3 regions of the Cupriavidus taiwanensis LMG 19424 genome follow, and region 3 is predicted to be linked to each of the others. Evidence: predicted binding sites of a transcription regulator. Region 3 holds the regulator's gene; each other region holds the start of a gene.

Region 1 (3,274 bases), on a different contig from region 3:
CCTTCTCCTGGAAATCAGAGGTGAACTGCATAGTAACGAACGTATCGATGCCCGTGGTGCCAACGTAGTAATTGCGACGCGATCCCCATGAGTACTGGCCACAGCCAACGGGCCCATGGCTTATATGGATCATGTCTTTGATCGGCCCCCATACCACGCCCTTTGATCCAGCATACGCGCACCCGCGAATCGTCATGACCCCAGGCAGCGACTTGATATTCGACTTCACCCCGCAATCTGGCTTGCCTTCCTCGAATGAACTTAGGTGCTTGGCCCGTCGTTTTCCCATCTTTTCAGGGTAAGCCCGTAGCACTTCGTCAATGAGGGCCTTGTTAGCGGCCTTCCGTTCCTCAACCGTCGTGGTCATCGCGTAGTCCATAGGTAATCAACATGCTCGTCGCAAATAGCCGCCGTGCGTGCACGGCGGCTGTCGTTCAAGCCTGACTAGGCAGTAAGTTCTGACGCAGTCTTCCCAACTTTTGACTCGTCGATCTGCACCAGAATCCCCTTCGCCATCAAGAGATCCTCCAACTGGTCCATCGTGATTGGCGTCGGAATAACACCATTTCCGCCATTGTTATGGATCTTCTCGGCAAGCGCACGATACTCCCCTGCCTGAGCGCAGTCTGGCGCATACTCAATGACGGTCATTCGACGCAGTTCTGCATGCTGGACTACGTTGTCGCGAGGCACGAAGTGTATCAACTTCGTGCCTAGCATCTCCGCCAGCGATTCTGCTAGCTCAAGTTCCTTGTCCGTCTTTCGCTCGTTACAGATCAACCCACCCAAGCGCACGCCGCCGCTATTTGCGTACTTCAAAATTCCTTTAGAAATGTTGTTTGCGGCGTACATCGCCATCATCTCGCCAGACATAACAATGTAGATCTCTTGGGCCTTGTTTTCACGTATTGGCATCGCGAAACCGCCACAGACGACATCGCCGAGCACATCATAGGAAACGTAATCAACACCGTCATACGCGCCGTTCTCTTCCAGGAAATTGATTGACGTTATAACACCTCTGCCTGCGCAGCCAACCCCCGGTTCAGGCCCCCCCGACTCGACACATCGGATGTCCTTGTAACCAATCTTCATTACGTCATCCAGTTCAAGATCCTCGACGGATCCCGCTTCAGCCGCAAGCGAGAGGATTGTATCCTGTGCTTTAGCATGCAAAATAAGCCGTGTGGAGTCCGCCTTTGGATCACACCCAACGATGAGAATCTTCTGCCCGAGGTCGCTCAGCGCCGCTAGCGTGTTCTGCGAGGTAGTCGACTTGCCGATGCCACCTTTACCATAAAAGGCAATTTGCCGAAGGTTAGACATTGTGATACTCCATTTTGAATTGAAGGTGTAGCTAGAAAACCATGGTTTGCAAGGCCACGATCATGTCCTCAGTCTGCGGTGTTTCCCTATGGTCTTCTTCTTTCAAAAGCACGCATCGGCCAGCTCGTGTCCGCGCGACCGCGTTAGCGCAGCTTTCGTGCCATGTCGCTAAGAACTCCAGAAAACCCGCGAAATCGCGGCTTTCCGGAACTTGTTGTAGCCCTAACTATGAACCATGGTCCGCGTCGCGATACTGACAAACCGATCGCACTGTGTCGAAATACGTCGCTTGGCAACTAACACGCCCTCGCGTCGCCCCCACTGACCTATTAACTTGAATCATTAAGGCTGGCACAGCCTGTGTGAAACAGAGACGTGTTTGGCAGCTTCACGCTAGCCATCGGACAATTTCGTAAAACTGAACGGCAAACGCCGTGCCCAGCGGTAATGTAGAATACCTTATGCTTTTTTTGGAAATCCATCGTAACCACGTACGGAGAGTCGTCGTACATTCGAGAGGTCCTAGAGAAGAGACCCCGAGGTCGACTTAGCCGTTGTTTAGCCAACTTTTAAACCATTATGGTCGTCTATGAGAGGCCATTTCCTCACTTAGTAAAGATGAAATCCATTCAGTTATGAAATCCCCCATTCAAATATTATGGTAATGTTATCCATCTTCATTGGATGCCCAATTTTCCGTGAGGATCAGCATATTCGCGTGGCTTGGCTCCGATGTTATAGAAATGCAGACGCCCGTGGATGCACCAAAATAGACGCGCCGCCCAGCCAATTCTATAACCGGTCTTTCGTACCGCATTTCGAGATCGCTCACCCGGATTGCACGAACATCCGGATAGCAGCTTTGCCACTTAGCCGCAACTTCGGGAAGTGATGATTCCTTGCGAATCAATTCCGTTATAATATTGATCTGATCGCCAGTGAGCGCCATGTCATTTGCCTCCAGAATCAACTCTTCTAGCTTCGACAGTCACTGGAAGCCTAGTATCTGGCGCCATCTCTGGTAACTGAAACTGCCAACCATTCCCAAGCTTAACGAGGCCGCCCCACATTTGATCCTTCGTCATGGAAACTATCGGCTCTTCAAGGTCCTTTCTTGGCAGATATGCCTTAAGTGTACCTGTAATATCCTTTCGAATCATAATTTTCATTTTTGGCCTCCAAAAACGGAGAAACTGGAAACACAGTGTATGGCAAACACTCCGTTACAAAGGATTTGTCAGGTTCACCGCCATGCATTGACCTTCGCGTATTGAAAAATTCTCCAGACAAACCACACACATTTTGTCATTGCCCCGACAAGCATAATCGACTCATTACGTACAAAAGGACCTGTAAGGACAGCTTACCCGTTTGGTCTGGTTCCGCCACATCTCGCCGGGGAATCGATCTCTTGCGCGACAACAGCGACAACAGGCAGTTTCTCTTAGCCGGCAAAATACCGCCGGTTCGTCTGGATTCCATACAACAGCACGCCGGCACCTTTTAGCGATCGACTCCCCCCTTGGAATTTAGAACGGCCCCGTCAAAAATTCCCCCGTCTGTGATGGACGGTGGACCCGCGATGTGGTCACGTATAGGCGCGCATACGCCTTCATTTAAGTAGTCCAGAGTGCAGAGTTCTCTTGCGCGCATGCCAACGCGACGATCATCCGCGACGAAGTGAACAGCATAGATGTAGAATCGTTGCAGAAAGGTGTCGATTCTAGTGACGTAGCCAATATCTCCTTTATTCACGATAACTTCGCCAATGCTTTTCCCAAAAAACGTACCATCATTGCGAACCATCGACCGTGCGATTACGCGCTCGCCAACCTCAAACCTAGGTTCAAAGGCTATTTCAACGGTGTCACCCCTCTCGGAGTTACATAAGAGCTGCTTTGGCCTCGACATCGCCTTTCCCCGAGATCAGTCTCTAAATTAGCATCCA
Region 2 (3,274 bases), on a different contig from region 3:
GGCGGCGGCCGGGTCACCCGGGCGGCCCTCGGCGACGTAGTTGGGGCGGCCGCTCTTCAGGTCGATGCCGGTGGCCCAGGTGATCTTCTTCACGAAGGGGAAGGCGTTGACCAGCTTGCCGCTGGTGGCATCGTTGACGTAGAAGAAGCCATTGCGGTCGGCCTTGCCGCCCACGCGCTTGCCGTCCAGGTCGAAGGTGACGAACTCGTTCACGCCGTCGAAGTCCCAGCCGTCGTTCGGGGTGTTCTGGTAGTGCCAGACGATCTTGCCGGTGGCGGGGTCGAGCGCGACGGTGGAGGCGGAGTAGAGGTTGTCGCCCTTGCGGATGTGGCTGTTCCACGGGCCCGGGTTGCCGGTGCCGAAGTAGGCCAGGCCGGTCGCCGGGTCATAGGTGCCGCCCAGCCAGGTGGCCGCGCCGCCGGTCTTCCAGGTCTCGCCGGGCCAGCTGGCGTTCTGGGTGCCGGTCATGCCGATCTCGGTCTTGTTGCCGTCCTTGTCGTACTTGTAGCCCATATGGCCTTCGACCACCGGCCGCGACCACACCAGCTGCCCGGTCTTCGCGTCGCGTGCGTCGACGCGCCCGACCACCCCGAATTCGCCGCCCGAGATGCCGGTCAGCACCAGGCCCTTGGCCACCAGCGGCGCGGCCGTGTACGAATAGCCGGCCGCGTAGTCTTCCAGCTTCTCCTTCCACACCACCTTGCCGCTGTTCTGGTCCAGCGCGACCAACTGGGCGTCGAGCGTGCCGAAGATCACCAGGTTGTCGTACAGCGCCGCGCCCCGGTTGACCACGTCGCAGCAAGGCATGATGCCTTCAGGCAGGCGGTGCTCGTACTTCCACAGCTTGCGCCCGGTCTTCGCGTCGAGCGCATAGATGCGCGAATACGAGGCCGTGACGAACATCTTGCCGTCGTGGATCAGCGGCTGCGATTCCTGCCCGCGCTGCTTCTCGCCACCGAACGAGAACGACCACGCCGGCACCAGCCGGTCCACGTTCTTCGTATTGATGCGCGCCAGCGTCGAATAGCGCTGGCCCTGCGGGCCCATGCCCCACGACAGCACGTCGCCGGGGGACTTGGCGTCGTTCTCGATCATGGCGTCGCTCACCGCCGCCTGCGCGGCAACGCTCGCCGCGGCGGCCGCGATTGCCGCCGAGGTTGCCGCGATTGCCAGCCCTACTCGTAAGGTCCTCATTGCCATCTCCTCTCATTGTTTTGGGTTTCGCTGGTGCGCCACTGCGCCACACACCAGCACGCAAATGGCAAATCCCATGCCAGTGGGCCGGCGCCCAGATCGCGCGCCCGGCGGGCCAGCCGCATGGCCGCGGCCCGCGTCAGCGTGCAACACTGCGTTGCAGCTGCGCCAGAATTGAACAGCCAGGCCAGATGCCTTCACTGGCCCAGCGCGGCTTCCTCGTGCGCCGGGTAGAGATGGATCACGTTGCGCAGATACTCGGCGGGCATCGCGCCCCAGCGCGCAAAAGGCTCGGGCACCGGCATGGCCATGACCTCGGCCAGGTCGCGTCCCTGCGCCGCGGCCTGGCGCAGCCGCCCATCCAGCCATTGCAGGTAGGCGCGCGTCTGCGCGATGGCTTCCGTGCCGCCCAGCGCGGGCCCGTGGCTGGGCACCAGCAGGCGCGCCCCGCTCTGCTCCATCAGCGCCTGCAGCCGCGCGAGGCTGTCCAGCCAGCGGCCGATGTGCGCGTGCGGCGTGGTCGGAATGCGCTCACGGAACACCAGCCCGCCGGCAAAGACGATGCCGGCATCCCGGTCCAGCAGCACCAGGTCCGCGTCGGTGTGGCCTTGCAGGCGGATCAGCTCCAGCGTGCGGCGGCCGATCGTGCGTGGCCCGGCCTCCAGCGCATGCGCCGGCGGCGCGGGCTCGGTGCCGCGCATCCAGTCGCCGCACAATCGGTAGAGGTTGTCGGCATAGGCCGCGCCTTCGCGCTGCGCGCCCGCGATGGTGGCGGGCAGCGCGCTGCCGCCTACGTCGGCATAGGCCTGGTTGCCGAAGAAATAATCGGGATGCTGGTTCAGGTTCAGCACCAGCCGTACCGGCGCGCCGGTCAGCGCCGCGATGGCACGGCGCTGCTGCTCGCCGTACGCGCGCGACGGACCGGTGTTGATCACCACCACGCCGTCGCCGGTGTCGAGGAACGCGGTATTGATGATGTTGCAGCCATTTTCCGGCGCGAAGTCGGCGTTGGCGCCTTCCAGCAGCCACACGCCGGCGGCGATCTCGCGTGGGGCCAGCCGGTAGTCGGGTGGCTGCGCGGGTGCCGCGCAGACCGCGGCAGTGGCCAGCCACAGCAGCAGCGACGGCAATACGCGCCTCATGGCGACACCCGCGCCGCGATGTGGTTGCCATTGTTGTCGTGGCCGGACACGGTCATGCCCGGCACCACGGCCTCGCGCAGGTCGAACGAGAAGATCGGGTTCTCGGCCACGGGCTCGTGCAGGGCCAGGCGCAACAGGGGCTGCCTGGACGCGTCGGCCAGCACCAGCGTTTCGATATGGAACGCCGGGATGCCGGCGACCAGGCCGGTGTCCATCGGGTGCATCACGCGCAGCCGCACGCGTGCGCCGCCCTCGCCAAGTCCCGGGAATACGCGCGCCTCGACCCGGTTGAGCGTGCGGCTCCAGCTGCCGTCGCGGCGGGTCGCGCCGGGCACGGTGCAGCCACCACCGCCGGCGTCGACCCATGCGCTGCCGACATGCCAGGTACCATCGCGCGTGCGTGCCGCCACCCGCACCGGCGAGGCCTGCTCGAGCTTGAAGCGGAACGACAGCGACGGCCGCACCCGCAGCGGCTCGAACGCCAGCACCGGGCGGATCGGGTTGCGGTCCACCGCCACCACGATGCGCTCGACTTCGCCCAGCGCCGACGCGTCGAAGGCAATCGGCACGCGCATGGGGTCTTCCGCGAAAGCGGGCCCGGTGACGCGCACGCGGCTGTCGAACACCACCGGCCCCTGCTGCAGCAGTTCCTTGTGGATCCAGGCCCATTGCGGCGACTGCATGGGATCGCTGTGCGCCATGACCGCACCGGTGCCGGTGTCTGCGAATGCGCTGGTGTTGGCCAGCCGCAGCCAGGCCAGCACCAGCAGCACCATGCCTTGCCGGCGGCGCATCATGCCGGCGGCCCGCGGCGCGCCATGCCGCGCTGCGGGTCATAGCCGCGCAGCGCCAGCGCGAAGAAAACCACTGCGCCGCCCGCGACGATGGCCAGGCTTTGGGGCGCCAGCTGCCCGTACAGCGCGAAGCGGATCGCCTCC
Region 3 (3,274 bases):
AACATCCGCGCGGTGCTGGAACTGCAGCTGGACAAGGGCAAGCCGCTGGCCAGGGCCGAGATCGAGCGCCGCCTGGACGCCCTGCTCGACGACCTGCAGATCGCGCACCTGCGCAACAACCCGGCGCTGTCGCTGTCAGGCGGCGAGCGTCGCCGCGTGGAAATCGCACGCGCGCTGGCGTCATCGCCGCGCTTTATCCTGCTGGACGAACCGTTCGCCGGCGTCGACCCCATCGCCGTGGGCGAGATCCAGCGTATCGTCAGCTTCCTCAAGGCGCGCAATATCGGCGTGCTGATCACCGACCACAACGTGCGCGAGACGCTGGGCATCTGCGACCACGCCTACATCATCAGCGAAGGCACGGTGCTGGCCGCGGGGCAGCCCGAAGACATCATTGCCAACGACGCCGTGCGGCGGGTCTATCTGGGCGAGAATTTCCGCATGTAACAAGGCGGGCGCCATGCGCGGGCGGCCCATGGCTGCATGGCGGTGAAGAGCCAGCGGCGATCAGAGCGCTTCAGCGATAGCAATTTCCGTTCCAACATCGGAAAGATGCGCATAAAATAGGTCGCATGAAACCGTCGCTACAGCTCCGCCTCTCCCAGCACCTGGCACTGACCCCCCAGCTGCAACAGTCGATCCGGCTGCTGCAGCTTTCCACGCTGGAACTGCAGCAGGAAGTCGAACAGGCGCTGACGGAAAACCCGCTGCTCGAGCGGGAAAACGACTGGATCGAAAGCCCGCTGCGGGTGGCGGCTGACGGCTCGGTCAACGTCCAGAGCGCTCCCGCGCCCGCGCCCGCCGAGCCCCAGGGCAACGGCGATGCGCACGCCGACGGCGCCGCGGAAGACAGCTACGGCGACAACAGCAGCGGCGACGACTACAGCAACGGCGATTGGAGCCTTGACGACTTTGCCCGCCGCCCGCAAGGCGACGAAGACGAAAAGACGCCGATGCAGCTGCGCGATGCCGAGCCCACGCTGCGCGAATACCTGATGGAGCAGCTCACGCCGCTGAAGATCTCGGCGCGGGACAAGGGTCTCGCCATCTTCCTGATCGAGTCCCTCGATGACGACGGCTACCTGAGCGCCTCGCTGGAAGAGATCTGCGCGGAACTGCCGGAAGAGCTCGAATTCGACCCCGACGAAGTCCACGCCATCCTGACGCTGCTGCAGAGCTTCGACCCGCCCGGCGTCGGTGCGCGCAATGCGGCCGAATGCCTGGCCCTGCAATTGCGCCGCCTGACGCACCCGCAGCGCGAGCTGGCGCTGACCATCGTCACCCATCACCTCGAACTGCTTGCGGTACGCGACTACACGCGGCTGAAAAAGGCCTTGCAGGTCGATGAGGTCGCGCTGAAGGCCGCCCATGACCTGATCCGCTCGCTGGCCCCCTACCCGGGCCACGCGTACAGCCGGCCCGAAGCCGATTTCGTCGTGCCGGACGTATTCGTGCGCAAGAGCGGCGGCGGCTGGATCGCGCAGCTCAATCCGGATGTGATGCCAAGGCTGCGCATTAACGACATGTATGCGCAGATTTTGCGCGGCGCCAAGGGCGAGACCGGCACCGCCGGGCTGCAGCAGAAGCTGCAGGAGGCGCGCTGGCTGATCAAGAACATCCAGCAAAGGTTCGACACGATCCTGCGTGTCTCGCAAGCCATTGTCGAGCGTCAAAAGAACTTTTTCACCCACGGTGAAATCGCCATGCGCCCCTTGGTTTTGCGGGAGATTGCCGATACACTGGGTTTACACGAGTCAACCATCTCCCGGGTGACGACCAATAAATACATGGCCACGCCGATGGGTACTTTCGAACTGAAGTACTTCTTCGGCAGCCACGTGTCCACCGAAACCGGTGGCGCGGCTTCATCAACGGCCATCCGCGCCTTGATCAAGCAACTGATAGGAGCCGAAGACCCGAGGAATCCCCTTTCCGACAGTCGCATCGCCGAACTGCTGGGTGAGCAAGGCTTCGTTGTCGCACGCCGCACCGTTGCCAAATATCGCGAAGCCCTGAAGATCCCCGCAGTGAATCTCCGCAAGTCTTTGTAGCCGAGCCCACCGCCTGCCTGGTGAGGCTCTTTCAGAAGGAGAAGCGCTATGAACTTCAAGATCAGTGGACACCACCTGGACATCACGCCCCCTCTGCGTGAGTACGTGGAAACGAAGCTGGAGCGAATCGTCAGGCATTTCGATCAAGTCATTGGCGTTAGCGTGCTGCTCTCTGTCGACAATCACAAGGAAAAGGACCGGCGCCAGTACGCGGAAATCAATCTACATCTCAAGGGCAAGGACATCTTTGTCGAGGCGCATCACGAAGACCTGTATGCGGCGATCGACGCACTCGTCGACAAGCTGGACCGTCAGGTGATTCGCTACAAGGATCGCGTGCAAGGCCACGACCGTGAAGCGGTCAAGTACCAGATGGCCGCAGCGCAGATGCAGCAATAAACCTATGCCCGGCGGCCTCGCAGAAGGCTGCTGAACCAGATTCCACAGGCAAGCCGCGCCGTGAAGCGCGGCTTTTTTGCGCCCTGGCGCCGGCTCGGGCTGTGGCAGCCGAGCCAACGCTGTACACGTGGGGCGGCCCGAAGTGTTCGCAAGCGCAGCGCCAAGGTGTATGCTGCGCCATACAAAGAGAGAGAAATCGTGGCCGCGCCTGCCCGCGCTGCACCGCACAAGGCTCGGGTAGCCGCTGCTCTATAATGGGCCGGGCGTCTCCCCCGCGCCCGCAGTGGTCAGGGAACCAGCCGCTGCCCGGCGGATCGATCCGCCCGCTAACTGAAATCCTGCGCATCGCCCATGAATCGTTTGGCCAAATTGCTGCCACCCGGCAACATCACCCTCGACGTCAGCGTCACCAGCAAGAAGCGTGTGTTCGAGCAGGCCGGGCTCCTCTTCGAGAACAACCATGGCGTGGCGCGCGCCATCGTGACCGACAACCTGTTCGCGCGCGAGTCGCTGGGCTCGACCGGGCTGGGTGCCGGCGTGGCGATCCCGCACGGGCGCATCAAGGGCCTCAAGCAACCCCTGGCTGCCTTCATGCGCCTGGCCGAGCCGATTCCGTTCGAATCGCCGGATGGCAAGCCGGTGTCGCTGCTGATCTTCCTGCTGGTGCCGGAACAGGCCACCCAGCAGCACCTGGAGATCCTGTCCGAGATCGCGCAACTGCTGTCGGATCGCGACATGCGCGAGGGCCTGGCGACCTTGCCCACGCCCGATGCCGTGCATCAATTGCTGATCGCATGGCATCCCTGATCCCCTGATTCCCCAGA

Evidence for each region. The regulator sigma-54, encoded in region 3, starts transcription at its own class of promoters, with help from an activator protein. The targets are predictions, from matches to a motif close to TGGCANGNAANCTGCTTT.
Region 1: the regulator sigma-54 is predicted to act here: its motif matches at 1,472-1,489, upstream of nifH (nitrogenase iron protein).
Region 2: the regulator sigma-54 is predicted to act here: its motif matches at 1,259-1,276, upstream of RALTA_RS18970 (PQQ-dependent methanol/ethanol family dehydrogenase).

What each region holds. Positions count from the first base shown of each region.
Region 1 covers NC_010529.1:331,125-334,398, reverse strand. The annotation lists gene nifD (nitrogenase molybdenum-iron protein alpha chain) at 1-367, opposite strand, end outside; gene nifH (nitrogenase iron protein) at 445-1,326, opposite strand; gene RALTA_RS29715 (hypothetical protein) at 1,994-2,275, opposite strand; gene nifT (putative nitrogen fixation protein NifT) at 2,277-2,495, opposite strand; gene RALTA_RS29705 (nitrogen fixation protein NifZ) at 2,830-3,237, opposite strand.
Region 2 covers NC_010530.1:723,304-726,577, reverse strand. The annotation lists gene RALTA_RS18970 (PQQ-dependent methanol/ethanol family dehydrogenase) at 1-1,194, opposite strand, end outside; gene RALTA_RS18965 (quinoprotein relay system zinc metallohydrolase 1) at 1,392-2,336, opposite strand; gene RALTA_RS18960 (quinoprotein dehydrogenase-associated SoxYZ-like carrier) at 2,333-3,133, opposite strand; gene RALTA_RS18955 (ABC transporter permease) at 3,130-3,274, opposite strand, start outside.
Region 3 covers NC_010528.1:329,701-332,974, reverse strand. The annotation lists gene lptB (LPS export ABC transporter ATP-binding protein) at 1-447, shown strand, start outside; gene RALTA_RS01615 (RNA polymerase factor sigma-54) at 573-2,051, shown strand; gene hpf (ribosome hibernation-promoting factor, HPF/YfiA family) at 2,100-2,450, shown strand; gene ptsN (PTS IIA-like nitrogen regulatory protein PtsN) at 2,802-3,257, shown strand.